DNA from 4 places in the Mesorhizobium sp. M0601 genome. Region 3 is predicted to be linked to each of the others. Evidence: predicted binding sites of a transcription regulator. Region 3 holds the regulator's gene; each other region holds the start of a gene.

Region 1 (5,570 bases), on a different contig from region 3:
CTGGTCAGCGCAGCGCAGACGATACCAAGCACGATTTCCGCGCAGCGCGCCACGGCGAGATCGATGACGAGGTGCGGCTGGCCGAAAGCCGGCAGGCCGATGATCATCGCGGTGTAGCCGGCAAGCGCCGCGCCATAGGCTTCCGGATTGCGTAGCAGCGACGAGACCAGCGAGCAGATGCCGATCCAGACGGCAAGAACTGCAACCAGCAACCAGGGGTTGGCATCGAAAAGAGTGGTAATGCCGATCGCCGCCAGCGCGCCGGCAAACGTGCCGAGGAGACGATAAAACCCCTTCGCCAGCACCATGCCGGCGACCGGCTGTGCGACGATGAACACCGTCATCATCGCCCATTGCGGGTGGTCGAGCTTCAGCGCATAGGCGGCCAATATCGCGATGAGGCCGGCCGAAACGGTGCGCAGGGCAAAGATCCAGTCCGAACGCGTCGGCCGCGTCAGGCCAGCGATCCGCGTGCCGATATCGTCCTTCAGCCGCGCCCAGGTCAAGTGCTCGTCTCCAGCTCAGAAGGCCAAGCTAGCGGCGGGAGCTCAGATATCCAGCACTTCCGTCTCGGCGAATTCCGCGCGTTCCTGGATGAAGCGGAAACGGGCCTCGGGCTTGGTCCCCATCAATGCGTCGACCGCATCCTTGGTCGCCGCCTCGGCATCGATAACGTCGACCCTGAGCAGCGTGCGCTTTTTCGGGTCCATGGTGGTTTCCTTGAGCTGGGCAGCCATCATTTCGCCCAGCCCCTTGAAGCGGCCGATTTCGACCTTGCCGCGCCCGGTGAATTCGGTGCGCAGGAGTTCGTCCTTGTGCGCATCGTTGCGGGCATAGGCGACCTTGCCGCCTTGCCGGATCGAATAAAGCGGCGGCACCGCCAGATAGAGATGGCCGCCGCGGACCAGGCTTGGCATCTCCTGGTAGAAAAAGGTGATCAGCAACGAGGCGATATGGGCGCCGTCGACGTCGGCATCGGTCATGATGATGACCCGGTCGTAACGCAGGTCCTCGTCGCGATATCTCGAGCGCGTGCCGCAACCAAGCGCCTGGATGAGGTCGGATATCTGCTGGTTGGCGGCAAGCTTGTCGTTGCCGGCGCTGGCGACGTTGAGGATCTTGCCGCGCAGGGGCAGCACCGCCTGGCTGGCGCGGTCGCGCGCCTGCTTTGCCGAACCGCCGGCCGAATCGCCCTCGACGATGAACAACTCGGCACCGGCGGCGGCATTCTGCGTGCAGTCGGCGAGCTTGCCGGGCAGGCGCAGCTTGCGCACCGCACTCTTGCGCGACACTTCCTTTTCCTGGCGGCGGCGCACCCGCTCGTCGGCGCGCGCGATCACCCATTCGAGCAGTTTCGAAGCCTCCTGCGGATTGTCGGCCAGCCAGTGGTCGAACGGGTCGCGGATGGCGCTTTCGACGATGCGGATCGCCTCGATCGTCGCCAGCCTGTCCTTGGTCTGGCCGACGAATTCCGGTTCGCGGATGAACACCGACAGCATGCCCGCCGCCGAGATCATCACATCCTCGGAAGTGACGATCGAGGCGCGCTTGTTGCCGACCAGGTCGGCGTAGGCGCGCAAGCCACGCGTCAGGACGTTGCGGAACCCAGCCTCATGCGTGCCGCCCTCCGCGGTCGGGATGGTGTTGCAATAGGAATTGATAAAACCGTCGCCGCCGAACCAGGTCACCGCCCATTCGAGCGAACCGTGGCCGCCCTGCTTCTCGCTCTTGCCGGCAAACATTTCACGGGTCACCTGGAATTCGTCGCCGAGCGAGGCTTTCAGATAATCCTTGAGGCCGCCCGGAAAATGGAATTCTGCCTTGGCCGGCGTCGTGTCCTTTTCCCTGATCAGCGACGGATCGCAGGTCCAGCGGATTTCGACACCGCCGAACAGATAGGCCTTTGACCGCGCCATGCGGTAGAGCCGCGCCGGCTCGAAAGCAGCACCCTTGCCGAAAATCTGCTCGTCTGGATGGAAGCGGATCTTCGTGCCGCGGCGGTTGTGCACCTCGCCGAGCTGCTCCAGGCCGGTCACAGGAATGCCGCGCGAGAACTTTTGCCGATAAAGTTTCCTTCCCAGCGCCACCTCGACCTCGAGATGGTCGGACAGCGCGTTGACGACGGAAACGCCGACACCGTGCAGGCCGCCGGACGTCTCGTAAACCTTGCTGTCGAACTTGCCGCCTGAATGCAGCGTCGTCATGATGAGTTCGAGCGCCGGCTTCTTGAATTTCGGGTGCGGATCGACCGGAATGCCGCGGCCGTTGTCGGTGACGGACAGGTATCCGTCGGCGGAAAGCTCGACATCGATGAAGGTCGCATGGCCGGCGACCGCCTCGTCCATCGAATTGTCGATGACCTCGGCGAACAGATGGTGCATCGCCTTGTCGTCGGTGCCGCCAATGTACATGCCCGGGCGGCGGCGCACCGGCTCCAGCCCCTCCAGCACTTCGATGTCGGCGGCACTATAGCTCTCGCTGGCGTCGCGGGGCGCCGGCCGCTTCGCCGCCTGCACCAGCGGGTCGGCCGGGCGCGCGGCGGCGCGAGCCGGTTGCGGCTGCTTGTCGAATTTGGCGAAAAGATCGTTATTGTCGTCCATGCCGGTCCTGGATTCCGATGCTGCGAATCACCACCCGATACTGCCACGCTTTTGGCGGGCAGGCGACGGAGGTTCCTGTTACGTTCGAGGATAGGGCCTCTTACTGCAAAACCATTCGACAACCAAGCGGCGGAAATGGGGTCGAGGGTGGAGCATCGACGCTTTGTAAACCCTGTCCGAAGGTTACGCCGCAAGATTGGCTGAAAAAACGGTATTTGCGGACTGTCGCTGACCTATAATGCAGCGAAACCCTCAAGAGGCTGTCGCTTAAGCATGTTGGATTACAGTTCGCTCCTGCTCGCGGCGGCGCTGTCGGGCACGTGCCTTAGCATCACCATGTTTGCGATCTGGTTCAGCGCGCCAAAGGCACGCTTTGTGCTGACGGTGGCCTGCGGCATTCTCGTGCTGGTCGCACATGTCGTGTTGTTCTGGCATTACACCAGGGATCCAAGCGCCTGGCTTTGCCAGATCGTGCTTGTGCTTCTCAGCCTCGGCTTCCTGATCATCTGCCTGTCGGCCATGCAATATCTCGGCACAGGCGACTACAGGCGAGCCATCTTGCCGACCTTGGTTGCGATGGCTGTTTGCGCGGGCGCGACGTATCTCGGGTTTGATGGTGTCGGCTTTATTGTCACCTACGCGACGGTAACGGCGCTGCTCTCGCTCATCGGGGCGATGTTCTGGATTGAGGGTGGTCACGATCGCCGGATATTGCTGGTCGTCTCGTTCCTGAGCGGCGTCTGTGCGCTGTCGTTCGGACTTTGCGGCGCGGTCCTGCTGGTCACGGGCCAATGGGTGCTGGGTGTAGCACCGGACAATTGGGCCGAGCGGGTGAATTCCGTCGTGGCCGTCGCCTGCATGACCGGGCTCGGCGCATTGACGCTCTCCCTGCACCATTTGCAGGCGCAGATCGAATTGAAGGCCGAGACGATGACCGATCCATTGACCGGGCTGATGAATCGGCGGGCGTTGACGGCACTCTACGGCGAGCGGGTCTTCGGTCCGTTCATGTCCGTTGCCATGTTCGACCTTGACCATTTCAAGAGGACGAACGACGTATTCGGTCACCCGGTCGGCGACCAGGTTCTGTGCCGCTTTGCCGCCGTCATCAGGAAATACGCCCGGACCGGCGTCGACGCCTTCCGGTTGGGCGGCGAGGAATTCGTGCTCGTCATGTCGCGGATGACGGAAGAGAAGGCCTATGACATTGCGAGCAAGATCAGCGTCGCCTTCGGCACGGAAGTCGTGGCCACCCAACTCGGTCCGTTGCGAAGCACAGTCAGCGGCGGCATCGGCTTTGGCGGAACAAACGGCACCGGTCTCGACGATGTGCTGGCCGAAGCCGACGCAGCACTCTATGCGGCAAAGCGCGCCGGGCGAAATCGCGTCGTCGTTCGGGACCGGGCGAGCAAGGCCGACGGGCCGGCCTTGCGTTCTGCCTGATTGAGGTTTCTATCTGCTTGTTAGACCCGTGATCTTGTCCGAAAACCGGATTCCACTTTTCGGGATCATGATCTATTCCGCCGCACCCAGATATTCCGACAGCGGCGGGCAGGAGCAGACGAGGTTGCGGTCGCCGGCGACATTGTCGATGCGTGACACCGGCGGCCAGTATTTTGCCGCCGTGTCGGCATCGCCGGCGGGGTAGGCCGCCTCCAGGCGCGAATAGGGATGGGTCCACTGGCCGGCCAACGCCTCGGCGGCGGTGTGCGGCGCATTGACTAGAGGATTGTCGGCCAACGGCCATTCGCCCTTCGCCACCTTGGCTGCCTCGCCGGCTATGGCGATCATCGCCTCGCAGAAACGATCCAGCTCGCGCTTGGGCTCGGACTCGGTCGACTCGACCATCAGCGTGCCGGCGACCGGGAACGACATGGTCGGCGCGTGGAAGCCATAGTCGATCAGCCGCTTGGCGATATCGTCGACGCTGATGCCGGCGCTGTCCTTGAGCACGCGGGTGTCGAGGATGCATTCATGCGCGACGCGTCCGTTGCGCCCTTTGTAAAGCAGGGGGAAATGCTCGCCAAGCCGCGTCGCCACATAGTTGGCGGAGATGATCGCCGTCTCGGTCGCCTGCTTCAGGCCGGAAGCGCCCATCATGCGAATATACATCCAGGTGATCGGCAGGATGGAGGCACTGCCGAACGGTGCCGCCGCCACGGCATGGGCCGAGCCTTCGGTGACGTGGCCGGGCAGATATGGCTTCAGATGCGCCTTGACGCCGATCGGGCCGACGCCGGGGCCGCCGCCGCCATGCGGGATGCAGAAGGTCTTGTGCAGGTTCATGTGGCAGACATCGGCGCCGATATCGCCGGGACGGGCGAGGCCGACCAGCGCGTTGAGGTTGGCGCCGTCGAAATAGACCTGGCCGCCATGGCTGTGAACCAGCGCACAGAGGTCGCGCGCGCCTTCCTCGAAGACGCCATGCGTCGAAGGGTAGGTGAACATCAGCGCCGCGAGGTTGTGCGCATGCTCGGTCGCCTTGGCCTGCAGGTCGGCCGTATCGATATTGCCGTCCTCGGTGCAGCGCACGACGACGACGCTCATGCCGGCCATGGCAGCACTTGCCGGATTGGTGCCATGCGCCGAGGACGGGATCAGGCAGACGGTGCGATGGCCTTCGCCGCGCGAGAGATGATAGCCGCGAATGGCGAGCAGCCCGGCATATTCGCCCTGGCTGCCGGCATTGGGCTGCAGGGTCACCGCGTCGAAGCCGGTGATCTCGGCCAGCCAGCCTTCCAGCTCGTCGATCATGGCGCGATAGCCTATCGAATGGTTTGCCGGCGCGAAGGGATGCAGGTTGGCGACATCAGGCCAGCTCACCGGCATCATTTCGGCGGCGGCGTTGAGCTTCATGGTGCAGGAGCCGAGCGGGATCATGGCGCGGTCGAGCGCCAGGTCCTTGTCGGCCAGCCGGCGCAGGAAGCGCATCATGTCGGTTTCCGAGTGGTTTTCGCGGAAGACGGGCTG
Region 2 (5,570 bases), on a different contig from region 3:
CAATGGCAGCCTGCTGCTTTACGGCATGCACCGTGCCGCCCGGCCGGCCGACCGCACGCATCCGCTCGGCCATGGCCGCGAGCTGTACTTCTGGAGCTTCATCGTTGCGCTCCTCGTCTTTGCACTGGGCGCCGGCATATCGTTCTACGAAGGCGTGACGCACATCATGGCGCCGGAGCCGATCGCCAACGCCAAGGTGAACTACGCTGTCCTTGGCCTTTCCTTCCTCTTCGAAGGCACCTCTTGGCTGGTGGCGCTGAAGGAATTCCGCCACCAAAAAGGCAGCCACGGCTGGCTTGAGGCGGTGCAGCTCAGCAAGGATCCGAGTGTCTACACCGTACTCTTCGAGGACAGCGCGGCACTTCTCGGCCTCGTTGTCGCCTTCGCCGGGATATCGGCGGCGGAACTGCTGGACATGCCGAAGCTCGACGGCGCCGCGTCGATTGGCATCGCGCTGATCCTGGGCGGGACCGCGATCTTCCTGGCGCGCGAAAGCAAAAGCCTGCTGCTCGGCGAGCCGGCTTCGCCCGAGGTGCAAATGAAAGTATTGGACATCGTCCAGCAGGACCCGGCGGTGCAGCGGGCGAATGGCGCGCTGACGCTGCATATGGGTCCGCAGGAGATCGTCGCCGCTCTGAGCATCGAGTTCGAGGACCACTTGTCGGCGCCCGAGATAGAGACCTGCGTCGAACGCCTCGAGACGCGGCTGAAAGCGGAGATGCCGGAGGTGACGCGGCTGTTCGTCAAGCCTCAGACCACCGGTACCTGGGAACGCCGGAGCAAGGCCTTGGCGGCGTCCGGAGGGGAACCGGCCTAAGGAAAATGGCTTGAGGAAATCGATGCGCCCGGGCAGTCCCGGCTATGATCGCAGGCAAAAGCTCCAGGAGGAACGAAGATGAAAATCGACGGCGCGTGTCATTGTGGCGCTATCACTTACGAGGCCGAAGTCGATCCGGAAAAGACCACCATTTGTCACTGCATCGATTGTCAGAAGCTAACCGGAACGGCCTTTCGCGTCACCGTGCCGGCGTCCGAGGACAATTACAGGATCACCAAGGGCACGCCGAAGATCTATATCAAGACCGGTTCGAGCGGCGCCAAGCGCGCCCAGGCATTTTGCGGTGAGTGCGGCTCGCATCTCTACGCCACGTCGGCGGGCGAGGGACCGAAGGTTTACGGTATCAGGGTCGGCACGGCACGGCAGCGCGAGCAACTGGTGCCGAGAAAGCAGATCTGGCACCGCTCGGCGCTGCATTGGCTGCCGGAATTCGAAGGCACAACCATCATCGAGGAGCAGTAGCGCCAGACCGGGGCGAAGCCTCCGGTTCCGGCGCAGCTCTCAATCGTCGCCTTCGACGACCCTTAGCCTCAACTGCCCGGTTTTCGAATCGGCGACGCGCGGGCTGCTTTCCGCTTTTGCTCCGCTGCCATTCGAACCAGCGGTGTCCTCCGCCGGCTGCACGCCAAACTCCAGCGCCTCGATCTTTTGTCCGCGCCTGGTCACCTTCGATGTCGAGACAAGGATGTCGTCGATATCCTTGGCCGATTGACCGAAATGCGTCTGCAATTTGCGCACCCGCTCGTCGAGCCGGGAAACATCTTCCATCAGCCGGATAACCTCGCCCTGGATCAGGTGTGCCTGCTCGCGCATGCGGGCATCCTTGAGGATTGCCTGGATGACCTGGATCGACAACATCAAAAGCGATGGCGAGACGATGACGATCCGCGAGCGATGCGCCTTCTGGACAACGGCCTCGAAATTCTCGTGGATTTCGGCGAACACCGATTCCGAAGGCACGAACATGAAGGCGGTGTCCTGCGTCTCGCCCTGGATCAGGTATTTTTCGGAAATATCGCGGACATGCACCTCGATGTCGCGGCGGAAAGCCTGTGCGGCGGACTTCTGCAGTTCGGCGCCTTCGGCGGCCCGGATGGCATTCCAGGCCTCGAGCGGAAACTTTGCATCGACGGCAAGCGACGGTGCGCCGTTCGGCATCTTCACCAGGCAGTCGGGCCGGCTGCCATTCGACAAGGTCGCCTGGAATTCATAGGCGCCGTGCGGCAATCCGTCGGCGACGATGGCTTCCATACGCGACTGGCCGAAGGCGCCGCGCGTCTGCTTGTTGGAAAGGATCGCCTGCAATTGCACGACCTGGCCGGCCAGCGACTGGATGTTGCCTTGCGCGATATCGATGACCGCCAGCCGTTCCTGCAGCTTGGCGAGGCTCTCATGCGTCGATCTCGTCTGCTCGGTCATGGTCTGGCCCAGGCGGCCGGTCATGGCATCGAGACGCTGGCCGATCGACTGGGTGAGTTCGGCCTGGCGCGCCCCGAACACTTCGGCGATGGCGCCCATGCGGCCCTGCATTTCCGCCTGGCTTGCCAAGATACCAGCCATCCGCACCTCGGCGTCGCGGGCGTGGTCGGCGGCTTCGGCGGCCGCCACTGCACGCGCCTTGGCCGATCGCCACAGCGCAACGACGAGCGCCACGAACAGGCCGAGGAACAGCATTGCGCCGAAACCCAGGGCTTGGCCGAGCGTGATCGTAGTGGCGCCGAGGCGGGCGACAGGTTCGGACAGGATGGTGGCCAGATCGTTCATGTCGACAGCATAGATGATTCGGTCTGCCGGCACAGATCAAAACGTGAACGACCCGAAGGCGCCCCGGTTGACGCTTTTCCTGCGAGGTCTTAGGTGAGACGCCATGTCGATCAAGCCGCTTATCATCCTCCCCGATCCCGTCCTGCGCCAGGTTTCAAAACCGGTCGAGCGTGTCGATGGCGATTTGCGCAAACTGGCCGGCGACATGCTGGACACCATGTATGACGCGCCCGGCATCGGCCTCGCAGCGATCCAGGTCGGCGAACCCTTGCGCATGCTGGTGATCGACCTCGCCAAGGAGGACGAGACGCCGGCGCCGCACGTCTTCATCAATCCCGAAATCCTTGAAAGCTCCGACCAGCGTTCGGTCTATGAGGAAGGCTGTCTGTCGATCCCCGATTACTATGCCGAAGTCGAGCGCCCCGCCGCGGTGCGGGTGAAATATCTCGATCGCGACGGCAAGCTGCAGGAGATCGAGGCCGAGGGGCTGATGGCGACCTGCCTGCAGCATGAAATCGACCACCTCAACGGCGTGCTGTTCATCGATTACATCTCCAAGCTGAAGCGCGACATGGTGGTCAAGAAATTCAAGAAGCTCGCCAGGGACAAGGCGCCGGGCAAGATGGTGGGATAGGCGTCGACGAATGCCCCTGCGTGTCATCTTCATGGGTACGCCCGAATTCTCCGTGCCGACGCTGCGGGCGATTGCCGGGGCCGGGCACGAGTTGGCAGCCGTCTACACGCAGCCGCCGCGCGCCGGCGGCCGGCGCGGGCTCGAACTGACGCCGTCGCCGGTGCAGCGCGAGGCGGAGCGGCTTGGCATCGAGGTGCGGTCGCCGGTGTCGCTGAAGAGCGAGGCGGAGCAGGAGGCGTTCCGCGCCTTGCGCGCCGACGTCGCCGTGGTCGTCGCCTACGGATTGCTTCTACCCAAACCCATTCTCGAGGCGCCGCGGCTCGGTTGCCTCAACGGTCACGCATCGCTATTGCCGCGCTGGCGCGGCGCTGCCCCTGTCCAGCGCGCCATCATGGCCGGCGATACCGAAACGGGCATGATGGTGATGCGGATGGAGGAAGGCCTCGACACCGGCCCGGTGGCAATGGTTGAAAAATGCGCCATTGGACCCGACATGACGGCCGGCGATCTGCACGATCGGCTGATGGTCTTGGGTGCTTTGCTGATAGTGCAAGCGCTCGAACGGCTGGAGCGGAATACGCTGACATTTGCCACACAGGCGGAGGTGGGGGTGACCTACGCCAAGAAAATCGATAAATCGGAGACTCGCATAGACTGGCTGCGACCTGCCGGCGACGTGCACAACCAGATTCGCGGCCTGTCGCCCTTTCCCGGTGCATGGTGCGAGGCCGAAATCGGCGGCCGCGTGGAACGGCTGAAACTGCTTCGCTCGACGCTCTCGCAAGGCGCCGGCGAACCGGGAGGAATTCTCGATGACCGGCTGACGGTCGCCTGCGGGTCAGGCGCGATCAGGCCGGTCGAAGTTCAACGTGCGGGCGGAAGGCCCATTGCCGCGCAGGAGTTTCTGCGCGGGGCCAGGCTCGAAAAAGGAATGAAATTGTCATGAGCATGATGTCCATACGCGCGGCGACGCCGCGGGACCGCGAGGCGATCCGCCTTGTCGAAGAACACGCATTCGGCCAGCAGACCGAGGCCGGACTGGTCGACGCGCTGGTCACCGGCGGTGATGCCGTCGTCGAACTGGTGGCGGACGAAGACGGGCAAGTGGTCGGCCATATCCTGTTTTCACGGCTTTTCGTGCGGAATGGCGGCAAGAGCTTCCCGGCGGTGGCTTTGGCTCCTTTGGCGGTCGAGCCGTCGTTCCACGGCACCGGCATCGGCGGTGCGCTGGTCCGCGAGGCGCATATCCGCCTGAAGGCTGCTGGCGAGACGCTCGCCGTGGTGCTCGGCGATCCCGCTTACTATGGCCGTTTCGGCTACAGCCGCGCCCGTGCAGCGAAATTCGAGAGCGACTACCAAAGCGAGGCTTTGCAGGCGCTTGCCTGGGGCGAGGCGCCCGAGACCGGCAGGCTGGTCTACGCCTCGGCCTTCGGCTCAGCCCTCGCCGCCTGATTTCGCCTCGATCCGGGAATGCCGCGTTTTCGCCTCGACATCGAATATGACGGCAGTCTCTTCGCCGGCTGGCAGCGCCAGGCCAACCAGCCTTCGGTGCAGCAGGCGATCGAGCAGGCGATCGAGAACTTCTGCGGTGAGCAGGTTTCGCTGCGCGCCGCCGGCCGCACCGATGCCGGCGTCCATGCGACCGCTCAGGTGGCGCATGTCGATCTGATCAAGGCATGGCCCGGCGACAAGGTGCGCGACGCCGTCAACGCGCATCTGCAGGCGGCCAAGGTGCGCATCGCCATCCTGAAGGCCGCCGTCGTGCCGGATGGCTTCGATGCGCGTTTCTCGGCGATCAGCCGCCATTACCTCTACCGCATCGTCAATCGCCGCGCGCCGGCGGCGCTCGACAAGGGCAAGATCTGGTGGGTACCGAAGCAGCTCGATGCCGGTGCCATGCACGAAGCGGCAAAGGTGCTGCTTGGCCGGCATGATTTCACCACCTTCCGCTCGACCCAGTGCCAAGCCACCAGCCCCGTCCGCACGCTCGACCGGCTGGATGTCAGCCGGGCGGGCGATTTCATTGAGGTCCGCGCTTCGGCGCGGTCATTCCTGCACAACCAGGTGCGCTCGATGGTCGGCTCGCTCAAACGTGTCGGCGAAGGCGGCTGGACTGTTGCCGACCTCAAGGCGGCGCTTGAGGCGCGCGACCGTGCGGCCTGCGGTCAGGTGGCGCCGCCCGACGGGCTGTTTCTCGTCGGCGTCGATTATCCGACGCCTGGCTGATCCGGAACGCTGATCCCGAGCAGCGCCTGCAGGCCGAACAGGACGATCAGCGACGCCACGAACATGCCGGCAAAAACGGCGCTGCCGGTGGCCGCACCCCTGCCGATC
Region 3 (5,570 bases):
TCACGCCACGTTCGATCAGCGCGCGCATGACCTGGTAGCCATGCTCATGCATGAATGAAATCTGGCTGCCGCGTTTTTCCCCATCGCGCGTGCTTTCGAGCGTGAGCCCGTAAGTGCCGCACTTTGCCTCGACAAGCTCGATGAACAGATCCGCCAGCGCGATGCTCTTCTTGCGCACCGCCGTCATGTCGACATCGTTCCAGATGTCGAGCGCGCCCTTCAGCGTGCGCATCGACAGGACCGGCTGCGTGCCGCACAGAAACCGGCGGATGCCGGTGCCGGCCGCATAGCCTGGCTCGAAGGCGAAGGGCCGTGCATGGCCCCACCAGCCGGTGAGCGGCTGCTGGATGTCGGAAAGATGCCGCTCAGCCGCATAGATGAAGGCAGGCGCGCCCGGGCCGCCATTCAGATATTTGTAGGTGCAGCCAACGGCAAAATCGGCGTTTGCCTTGTCGAGCTCGACTGGCATCGCGCCGGCGGTGTGGCAGAGATCCCAGACGATCATCGCCCCGGCTTCCTGAGCCCTGCGCGTCAGCGCCGGCATGTCGCGCAGTTCGCCCGACTTATAGTTGACGTGGTTGACCAGCACCACGGCGGTGCGTTCGTCGATCAGCTCTTCGATGGTCGGCGCGTCGACTCCCGAGAGGCGCAGCAGCGTATCTTTTCGCGTCGAAACCACACCCTCGGCCATGTAGAGGTCCGTCGGAAAACTATCGCCCTCGGCGACGATGACCTGCCGCTCCGGTCGCATGGCCATGGCGGCGTGCAGCAGCTTGTAGATATTGACCGATGTCGTGTCGCAGACCACTGTCTGGCCGGCCGCGGCCCCGATCAGGCGCCCGAGCTGGTCGCCAAGTTCAAGCGGCATGTTGAACCAGCCGGCCGTGTTCCATGCGCGGATGAGATCATGCGACCATTCTTCGGTCGCGGCCTTGTGCAGTTCATCGAAAGCGGCACGTGAAGCAGCTCCTAGCGAATTGCCGTCGAGATAGATCACTCCTTGCGGCAACACAAAGCGGTCGCGCATCGCGCGCAGCGGATCCGCGGCATCCATCGCCTTTATGGCCACGAGATCGGGAATTCCTGTCATGATTTGTCTGCTCCCCCAACATCCAACGCAACGCCGGACACGCATCGACTGTTCTTCCATTACCTGGTTGCGCGCAGCAAGGCTCCACCGGCGAGAAGCAGCCTGACCAGGCGGTGGAAACCGGGACTTAACCCGAGGTTGGCGTTTTGAGTTCGTTTCGTTCACGGTGCATCGACCAAACCGCACAGTCGATACGGGTTCAATTCCGTGCCTTTTGCCGACCGACGGCCGATGCCAGTGCTGCCTTCTAGGAGGCCAGAAGGGCGCAAACGAAAGCAGAATCAAGGCGATGAGGCTCGCGGCGGTGAAAATGCGGTACGCCGGTAGGGGACGTCGTTTGTTTCCCGAGCCTTAACGCATTCATTAAACTTTAAACAGTTGCGGAACACAACTGGAACAGATAGTGTTTGTTCTGGGTTTGTTTTTCTGATTCTGTTGGGGGTCGCTATGCTGACACGCAAACAACACGAACTGCTTATGTTCATCCACGAAAGGTTGAAGGAAAGCGGTATCCCGCCTTCATTCGACGAGATGAAGGAAGCGCTCGACCTGGCTTCCAAATCCGGAATCCACCGGCTGATTACGGCGCTGGAGGAGCGCGGCTTCATTCGCCGTTTGCCCAACCGGGCCCGTGCGCTGGAGGTGCTACGCCTGCCTGACTCGATCGCCCCCGGCCTCAATGCGGCGCGCAAGTTCTCGCCGAGTGTCATCCAGGGCAGTCTTGGGCAAGGCGCCCCTCGGCAAGGCAAGCCGACATCGTCGCGCGTGCCCGCAGCCGGAAATGACGACGATGTCGTCGCCGCCGTTTCGATCCCGGTGATGGGCCGCATCGCTGCCGGTGTGCCGATCGACGCCATCCAGCACCAGACGCATTCGATTTCGGTGCCGCCGGATATGATCATGGGCGGCGAGCATTATGCGCTTGAGGTCAAAGGCGATTCGATGATCGAGGCCGGCATTTTCGACGGCGACACGGTGATCATCCGCAATGCCGATACGGCGAGCCCCGGTGAGATCGTGGTGGCACTGGTCGACGAGGAGGAAGCGACGCTGAAGCGGTTCCGCCGCAAGGGCGCCTCGATCGCCCTGGAAGCCGCCAATCCGGCCTACGAGACGCGCATCTTCGGACCAGACAGGGTCAAGGTGCAGGGCAAGCTCGTCGGACTGATCCGCCGCTACTGAGCTCCGCCCTTGGCGCCGGCTTTGGGGTTGTCGGCCCGGCGGTATGGCGGCAGGCCCCGTGCCGCGCGTGAAAATTTCCGCTGCACGTGCCAGGGCCGGTATGATTTTTCGACGGCGAAGCGGATCTCGGCGCGTGTTGCCGCTTGTGGATCGAAATAGACGGCGGCACTTCCCGCGCGCGCCAGTTGCCGTTTGGTGACGACGAGGACCAGCCGGTCGTAGTAGCAGGGGTTATGGGCGGTGGCGTCGTCGATGACGATCAAGCTGGCAAAGGCGCAGGCTGGCCGCGCAGTATCGCGGTCCTTGGCTTGCGCGATGATCGCGCCGGATGGATGCCTGGCAAGGCAGAGGCCGTCCGTGCAAATGAACGGCATGCCCGGCGGTAGGTCGGCCGGATCGGCAATGTCGAATTGCGGGTCGTTCTTTCCAGGTGTTTCCGGCGCGACGATAGCCTCTGATGTGAGCGCGCGTTTCCAGTTGTCGATGGTGAACTCATTCGGGCGTGCCCGGTTGACCGCGAGTTCACCGCTGCCGATCGGCAGCGCGACCAGCCGTGCGTCCTCCGAGACCAATACGTCGGGTATGCGTGTCTGCGTTGTCGTCAGCAAGCCGGCGAGCGCAAAAGGAAGTGCCGCCAGCCGCAACCACGTCGTCGCCATGCTGGCAATGACGAGGGCGATCGTCACCAGAAGGACGGATCTCAGCGAAATCAGCCCGACCGCATCGATCGGCGAGCGCTCCGAGATCCACCCGGACAGGGCGATCATCGCCGTCAGCCCCTTGCCCATGACATAGAGAAAAGGGCCATCCGCACCGAACGGCATCGCCAGCGCGCTGAGAACGGCGAAGGGCATGACGACCAGTGACACGATGGGCATGATGGCCAGATTGGCGAACAGGCTGAGCGGCGCCACGCGCTGGAAATGCCATATGGCGAAAAGCGCCGTGGCGCTCCCTGCAATGATCGAGGTCATCGCCAGACCGCACATGCCCAGCAGGACCTTTCGAGTGGCAAAGCGTAGCGGCGACTGCCGCGGCGGCGGCGTGGTGGCCCTGCCGGCGCGGTAATCGGACCAGCCTGCATAGGCGCCGACAAGGGCCGCCGTCGCGGCGAAGGACATCTGGAAACTCGGACCGACCACCTCGTGCGGCGACACCAGGATGACCGCGATGGCCGAGATCGCCAGGTTGCGCATGGTGAGCGCGGCCCGGTCGAACAGCACGGCGATAAGCATCACCGCCAGCATGATGAAGCTGCGTTCGGCCGCCACGACAATGCCGGAAAAGACGAGGTAGGCCGCAATCGAAAAAAGCGCGGCGGCCGCGGCATATTTCTTGACCGGCCGTCGGGATGAGAAATCGGGAAACAGCGCGAAGGCACCCCGCAGCAGCGCCATGATGGTGCCGGCGACCAACGCCATATGCAGCCCCGAGATAGAGATGATGTGGTAGATGCCGGTGCGCCGCATCGCTTCGTTGATCTCCTCGGGAATGCCGGCGCGCACGCCGACGATCAGCGCAGCAGCAATCTCGCCCTCGGCACCGCCGATGCGGCTGCGGATATGGTCGGCGATGGATTCGCGCGCGTCTTCGATCGCGGAAGAAAGCTGCGCGGCAAGCGGCATGCTGCCCGACGACACGACTTTCGGATTGCCGAGAAAAAAGCCGCTGCCGCCGATACCGGCGAAATAGCTGTCGAACGAGAAATCATAGCTGTCGGGCCGCACCGGGCCGGTCGGCGGCAGCAGCCGCACATAGCCGGTGATCTCGGAACCGGCGGTCAGCTCAGCCGGTATCTTCATCGCCGAAACGCGGACCCGTTCCGGCATGTAGCGCAGTGTCGGCCTGGCCGTTGAGATCACATCGATTGTCAGCCTGATGCGGCCGCTCGCCATGGGCTCGTACGATACGACGCGACCCGTCAGCCGCGTCGAGATTTCGGAGCCGAGCATATGCGTTCCGACACGCCATGTCTCGAACTTGGCGGCAAGTACGCCAAGCGCGCAGAGCAGCGCCACCATGAAGCACAGGCGCGTCCTGGGCCATGACCGCGAGACGACGGCACAAAGGGTCGCGAGGAGCGCGATTGCGATCGGCTGTGGAAAGGCCGGCTCCACCGACAGCCCGAAATAAACGACCACCCCGCATGCGAGGAACACCGGCACCAGCAGGAAGGCGATGCCGCGGTCGAGTTCCAGACCGGCCGCCGTGGTTACGCTGTTGCGGATACGGGACGGTGACGGGAGGCGGAAACGCCTGGGCAGGCGTACGATGGGCTCGCCCGCGGGCACGAGAACCGTTGCTGGGTCGCTGGCCGGCAGCGACGGAGCATCGAAGCGCGGAGCAGGTAGCAATGCCGGTGCCGGCAGGACAGGCGGGGGAGCGGCAAACAGCAAGGGTTCGCTGACGTCGCTGCCAACGTCCTCGCCCTCGCCCGCACCACGGCCTCGCACAGCCATCGGGTCTGCCCCTTGCGCCCTCGACCTCCTATGCTACATGAACGCGCAACGCGCGAAAGTCCGCAAACCCACTTCCTTCGCCCGCCTGAGAGTTCCATGCCCGATAAGGTCGTCACCCGTTTTGCCCCCTCGCCCACCGGCTATCTGCACATTGGCGGCGCGCGCACGGCGCTGTTCAACTGGCTGTACGCCAAGCACACGGGCGGCACGATGCTGCTGCGCATCGAGGATACCGACCGTGAGCGGTCGACGGATGCGGCGACGGCAGCCATTCTCGACGGACTTTCCTGGCTCGGACTCACCTGGGACGGCGCGCCTGTCTCGCAGTTCGAGCGCGCGCCGCGCCATCGCGAGGTGGCCGAGGAGCTGGTGCGCGTGGGCAAGGCCTATTACTGCTACGCGACGCCGGCGGAGCTGGAGGCGATGCGCGAGGCAGCGCGAGCCAAGGGGCTTCCGCCCCGCTATGATGGGCGCTGGCGCGACCGCGACCCGTCGGAGGCGCCGCCCGGCGCCAAGGGGGCGATCCGCATCAAGGCGCCGACAGACGGCGAGACGGTGGTGCATGACCGCGTCCAGGGCGACGTGCGCTTTCCCAACAAGGATCTCGACGATTTCATTATTCTGCGCTCGGACGGCAATCCCACCTACATGCATGCCGTCGTCGTCGACGATCACGACATGGGCATCACCCACATCATCCGCGGCGACGATCATTTGACCAACGCCGCACGCCAGACCGTAATCTATCAGGCCATGGGCTGGGAGGTGCCGTCGATGTCGCATATCCCGCTGATCCACGGTGCCGACGGCGCCAAGCTGTCGAAGCGGCACGGTGCGCT
Region 4 (5,570 bases), on a different contig from region 3:
ACATCAGCCGCGTGGTTACAGGGCCGTTCTGAACGACGATCTCGTTCGCCATGCGCTCTACCTCTTCGAGCTCGTCATGCGAGATCGGCTTGTTGTGGGAGATGTCGAAGCGCAGACGCTCGGGCGCAACCAGCGAGCCCTTCTGCGCCACATGGGTACCCAGCACCTCGCGCAGCGCCTCATGGATCAGATGCGTGGCGGAATGGTTCGCGCGCAGCCTGGTGCGACGCGCGTGGTCCACCTTCAGCTCGACGGTCGCGCCCGTCTTGACCGTGCCGTTAGCCACCCTGCCGAGATGGACGAAAAGCCCATCGGCCTTCTTCTGGGTATCGGATATCTCGATCGAGAACCCGTCGCCCGAAATGACGCCGGTATCGCCCATCTGGCCACCGGATTCGCCATAGAACGGCGTCTGGTTGACAACCACGGCAACGGCGTCGCCCTTGCCGGCGCTGTCGACGGTCTTGCCGTCCTTGACCAGCGCTTGGATGAGGCCTTCCGCCTGCTCGGTCTCATACCCCAGGAATTCGGTGGCGCCGGTCTCCTCACGCACCGCGAACCATATCGTCTCGGTTGCGGCCTCACCGGAACCAGCCCAGCTTTTGCGCGCCTCCGCCTTCTGCCGCTCCATCGCCTCGGTGAAGCCGGCAAGGTTGACCGAGATGTTGCGCTGGCGCAGCGCGTCCTGCGTCAGATCGAGCGGAAAGCCATAGGTGTCGTAGAGCTTGAACGCTGTCTCGCCATCCAGCATGTCGCCGGAGGCCAGCTTTTCCGTCGCCTCGGAAAGCAAGCCCAAGCCGCGCACCAGCGTCTTGCGGAAACGAGTTTCCTCAAGCTTCAGCGTTTCGGTGATCATCTGTTCGCCGCGCACCAGTTCCGGGTAGGCTTGGCCCATCTCGCGGACCAGTGCCGGCACCAGGCGCCACATCAGCGGATCGCGGGCGCCGAGCAACTGCGCGTGGCGCATGGCGCGGCGCATGATGCGACGAAGCACGTAGCCGCGTCCTTCGTTGGACGGCAGCACGCCGTCGGCGACCAGGAAGCAGGACGAACGCAAATGGTCGGCGATGACGCGGAACGATGCGACGGTGCCCGCATCCGGACCTTTGCCAAGCGCCGACGACGCAGCGTCGATCAGGTGGCGGAACAGGTCGGTTTCGAAGACGCTTTCAACGCCTTGCAGGATGGATGCCATGCGCTCGAGGCCCATGCCTGTGTCGATCGACGGACGCGGCAGGTCGACGCGCTCGTCCTTCGTCACCTGTTCGTACTGCATGAACACCAGGTTCCAGAATTCAAGGAAACGGTCGCCATCCTCCTCGGGGCTGCCAGGAGGGCCGCCCCAGATATGCTCGCCACGGTCGATGAATATCTCCGAACACGGCCCGCAAGGTCCAGTGTCGCCCATTGCCCAGAAATTGTCCGAAGTCGCGATGCGGATGATGCGATCGTCCGAAAGGCCGGCGATCTTCTTCCAGTACGAGGCCGCCTCGTCGTCGGTGTGGTAGACGGTGACCAGCAGCTTGTCCTTCTTCAGCCCGAACTCCCTGGTGATCAGGTTCCAGGCAAGCTCTATGGCCCGCTCCTTGAAATAGTCGCCGAAGGAGAAATTGCCGAGCATCTCGAAGAAGGTCAGGTGGCGCGCGGTGTAGCCGACATTGTCGAGGTCGTTGTGCTTGCCGCCGGCGCGAACACTCTTCTGGGCAGTCGTGGCGCGCGAATACGGCCGCTTCTCCAGACCGGTGAAAACGTTCTTGAACTGCACCATGCCGGCATTGGTGAACATCAGCGTCGGGTCGTTGCGCGGCACCAGCGGGCTTGACGCGACGACCTCGTGACCTTCCTTGCGAAAATAGTCGAGAAATGCCGACCGGATCTCGTTGACGCCACTCATGAATACTGCCTTTTCGAGAGAACCGCCGGCTGCCGGCGGAAAATAGACATGGCCTTTTAGCGGTCGCACCGCAGCCTGTCCAGAAACACCAAATGGTCTCAAATCCCGGCTTTCACCAGCGCCTTGAAATGCGTCTGCCTCGCCGTCAAACGCGAACCGCCGGCCATGGGCCGGCGGTTCGAAACGCATCGATTACGCAAACTCAAAATCAAAACATCAAATCGAAACCTGGCTGAGGCTCAGCGAGGCGTCGCTTGCCCTACATCACCCCAGCGTCGTCCTCGAAACCGTCGTCGCTGCTTTCGGAGCCGCCGTTCTCAAGGAATTTCTCAGCAATCAGCCCGGCATTCTGCCGTAGCGCCAGCTCGATCTCGCGCGCCGTGTCGGGATTGTCGCGCAGGAACAGTTTTGCGTTTTCGCGGCCCTGGCCAAGACGCTGCGAATTGTAGGAGAACCAGGCGCCCGACTTTTCGACCACGCCCGCCTTGACGCCGAGATCGACCAGCTCGCCGGTCTTCGAGACGCCCTCGCCATACATGATGTCGAACTCGACCACCTTGAAGGGCGGCGCCAGCTTGTTCTTGACGACCTTGACGCGGGTCTGGTTGCCGACGACCTCGTCGCGATCCTTGACCGAGCCGATGCGGCGGATGTCGAGGCGGACCGAGGCATAGAATTTCAACGCATTGCCGCCGGTCGTCGTCTCGGGCGAACCGAACATGACGCCGATCTTCATGCGGATCTGGTTGATGAAGATGACCATGGTGTTGGAGCGCGAGATCGAGGCGGTGAGCTTGCGCAGTGCCTGGCTCATCAGGCGGGCCTGCAGGCCGGGCAGCGAATCGCCCATCTCGCCTTCGATTTCCGCCCGCGGCGTCAACGCCGCCACCGAATCGACCACCAGCACGTCGATGGCGCCGGAGCGCACCAGCGTGTCGCAGATCTCCAGCGCCTGCTCGCCGGTATCGGGCTGCGAGATCAGCAGGTTTTCGAGATCGACGCCGAGCTTGCGGGCATAGACCGGGTCGAGCGCGTGCTCGGCATCGACGAAGGCGCAGATGCCGCCCTTCTTCTGGGCTTCGGCCACCGTGTGCAGCGCCAGCGTCGTCTTGCCCGAGCTTTCCGGCCCGTAGATCTCGACGATGCGGCCGCGTGGCAGGCCGCCGACGCCAAGCGCGATGTCCAGCCCAAGCGAGCCGGTCGGCACCGTTTCGATCTCGACGACCTGCTCGTTCGCGCCGAGCCGCATGATCGAGCCCTTGCCGAAGGCACGCTCGATTTGCGACAGCGCCGCATCCAGAGCCTTTGATTTATCCACCGCTTTGTCCTCTACAAGCCGCAAAGAATTCTGAGCCATGATACATCACCCCGTGGTCGTCAATGGAGGCCGGACAATCCCGCAATCCTTAAAAGAATGTACCTCATTTGTTCTCATTTGTCAATGAGCACCAAGGATTTGAAAAATAACGTATATCGCTATTTGTTCTATTTTTGTTTCGCAATTATCGCTTCCGATGTGTCTCGCCTCGCATGCGGCGCCGTTGCCGTCACCAACCGAATCGGACCCGCGATTGCGGGGTTCCGCCCGGCGACCTAGTCTCTCCGGGCAACAGCTAAAGGGCATTTTGACGGCATGATCAAATCCTCGACGATCCTGGCCGTGGGCGGCGCCTATATCGAGCGGCGCGGCCGGGTTGCCGGCGCCTTCGTGCCAGCAGCGTCTAATCCCGGCACGATGCGCGAGCATGTCGGCGGCGCCGTCTTTAACGCCTTGCGCTGTGCGGTGCGACGCGGCGCCTCGGCCTCGCTGCTTTCGGTACGCGGCGGCGATGCCCTGGGCGACACGGTCTTACGCGCCGTCACCGAGGCCGGCATTACCGACCTGTCGGCGGTGTTCCTCGACCGAGCAACGCCAAGCCATACGATGCTGATCGACAGCGACGGCGGGCTGATCGCCGGCCTTGCCGACATGGTGCTCTACGAGCTGGCGCTTCCCAAGCAGATCCGCCGCGCCAAGGTGCGGGAAGCGATCGGTTCGGCCGACGCGGTGCTGTGCGACGCCAACCTGCCGTCGACCGCGCTGGAGCGGCTGGCGGCACTCGCCGCCGGCAAGCCGGTGTTTGCGCTTGCGGTCTCGCCCAACAAAGCGGCGCGGCTGACGCCGGTGCTCGACCGTCTGGCGATGGCCTTCATGAACCGGCCCGAGGCCGGCGTGCTCGCCGGCGTCCAAATCGATCAAGGCATCGTCGACGGCCTGAGACGCGCCGGGCTGAAAAGCGGCGTGATCACCGCCGGCGACGAACCAGTGCTCGGTTTCGACGAATTGAGCGCGTTCTCGATCTCGCCACCGCCGCTGCAAAAGCGGACCGATGCTGCCGGCGCCGGCGACGCATTGGCAGGCGCCACGATCGCTGCCCTGCTGCGCGGCCTGACGCTGCGCGCAGCGCTGCGCGAAGGCGTTGCCGCCGCGATGCTCGCCGACGAGCGCGCCGCCTTCACCAGCGCCAGCTTTGCCGAAGCGCTGGCGCTCGTGCCTGACGCGCGGGAGCTGGCATGAAGTGCGGCCCGGAATTGCCGAAGCATGACGCAGCCTATTTGCCGGCGCGCCGTCCTGCCTCGTAGGCGCGGCGCGCCCAGATCGCCATCTCGTCGGGATCGTCGAGCGCGCTGTCGGGAACGCTCCAATAGGGCATCGACACGAGCTTGCCGTGGCGCGAGCCGGTATAGGTCCATTGCCGGCAGCCGGCCGCTTCGAATTCCGGGGCGCTTTCGGCGTCGGCCTTCAGCATCAATTCGCCACCGATGACGATGGCGACGATGACGCCGTCGAAATAGATGCCCTTGCCGCCGAACAGCTTGCGGATACTGACCGGGCCGAGGCCTTCGAAAAGCTCTTCTATGCGCTCGTTGTCCATGCGGCGATCATGTCACCCGGATTTCCCCTTGTCATCGCCGCAACCGGCGCCATCCTGACAAAGTGCAAATCACTTTCGTCGGAGTTTCTCATGCCGCTTCTGCTCAAAGGGTCCTGCCGGTGCAATGCCGTGCGTTTCGAGGTGGAAAGCCACACGCCGGTGCCGTTCATGCTGTGCTACTGCTCGATCTGCCGCAAGCAGCAGGGCGGCGGCGGTTTTGCCATCAATCTCGGCGCCGATTACGAGACGCTGAAAATCCAGGGCAAGCGCCATCTCGGCGTCTACCGCGCCGAGATCGAGGACGACGAGCACCCGCAACGCGAGACCTCGACGGGCGAGCGGAACTTCTGCACGAAATGCGGGACGGCACTCTGGCTCTACGATCCGACCTGGCCGGAGCTGGTGCATCCGTTTGCCTCAGCGATCGACACAGACCTGCCAAAGCCACCGGAGAAGGTGCATCTGATGCTGAAATACAAAGCGAACTGGGTCGAGCCGGATATCGGCAAGGGCGACAAGGTTTTCGATGTCTACCCGGAGGAGTCGATCGCAGACTGGCACAAGCGAACAGGGATGTGGGTGGATTAGTTGCTCCCGGCCTTAGGTCGGTGCGTGAGAGCCACCCAGCGCTCTATCTGCGCCACATCCACCCCACTGCGTTGGGCCGCAACCAAGGGATGATCTGCATCAAGCAGAAACACCTTCGGACGCTGATCACCGGGCTGAAATACAACATTGGCATGCAGATGCAACGAGCCGGG

Evidence for each region. The regulator LexA, encoded in region 3, represses DNA repair genes until DNA is damaged. The targets are predictions, from matches to a motif close to TGTTCNNNNTGTGTTCNG.
Region 1: parE (DNA topoisomerase IV subunit B) is a predicted target of LexA. The motif match lies at 2,671-2,688, and genes of this name have one in related genera.
Region 2: NKI41_RS07830 (DNA recombination protein RmuC) is a predicted target of LexA. The motif match lies at 2,635-2,652, and genes of this name have one in related genera.
Region 4: recA (recombinase RecA) is a predicted target of LexA. The motif match lies at 3,376-3,393, and genes of this name have one in related genera.

Annotation. Positions count from the first base shown of each region.
Region 1 covers NZ_JAMYQK010000035.1:56,103-61,672, forward strand. The annotation lists gene NKI41_RS25330 (FUSC family protein) at 1-506, opposite strand, end outside; gene parE (DNA topoisomerase IV subunit B) at 549-2,600, opposite strand; gene NKI41_RS25340 (GGDEF domain-containing protein) at 2,874-4,043, shown strand; gene gcvP (aminomethyl-transferring glycine dehydrogenase) at 4,116-5,570, opposite strand, start outside.
Region 2 covers NZ_JAMYQK010000005.1:146,425-151,994, reverse strand. The annotation lists gene NKI41_RS07840 (cation diffusion facilitator family transporter) at 1-817, shown strand, start outside; gene NKI41_RS07835 (GFA family protein) at 896-1,300, shown strand; gene NKI41_RS07830 (DNA recombination protein RmuC) at 1,340-2,602, opposite strand; gene def (peptide deformylase) at 2,706-3,236, shown strand; gene fmt (methionyl-tRNA formyltransferase) at 3,253-4,182, shown strand; gene NKI41_RS07815 (GNAT family N-acetyltransferase) at 4,179-4,688, shown strand; gene truA (tRNA pseudouridine(38-40) synthase TruA) at 4,707-5,462, shown strand; gene NKI41_RS07805 (transporter) at 5,444-5,570, opposite strand, start outside.
Region 3 covers NZ_JAMYQK010000039.1:37,816-43,385, forward strand. The annotation lists gene kynU (kynureninase) at 1-1,090, opposite strand, end outside; gene lexA (transcriptional repressor LexA) at 1,538-2,272, shown strand; gene NKI41_RS26520 (ComEC/Rec2 family competence protein) at 2,266-4,731, opposite strand; gene gltX (glutamate--tRNA ligase) at 4,828-5,570, shown strand, end outside.
Region 4 covers NZ_JAMYQK010000004.1:51,971-57,540, forward strand. The annotation lists gene alaS (alanine--tRNA ligase) at 1-1,894, opposite strand, end outside; gene recA (recombinase RecA) at 2,154-3,251, opposite strand; gene NKI41_RS06000 (PfkB family carbohydrate kinase) at 3,528-4,451, shown strand; gene NKI41_RS06005 (TfoX/Sxy family protein) at 4,486-4,809, opposite strand; gene NKI41_RS06010 (GFA family protein) at 4,900-5,397, shown strand; gene NKI41_RS06015 (DUF2199 domain-containing protein) at 5,394-5,570, opposite strand, start outside.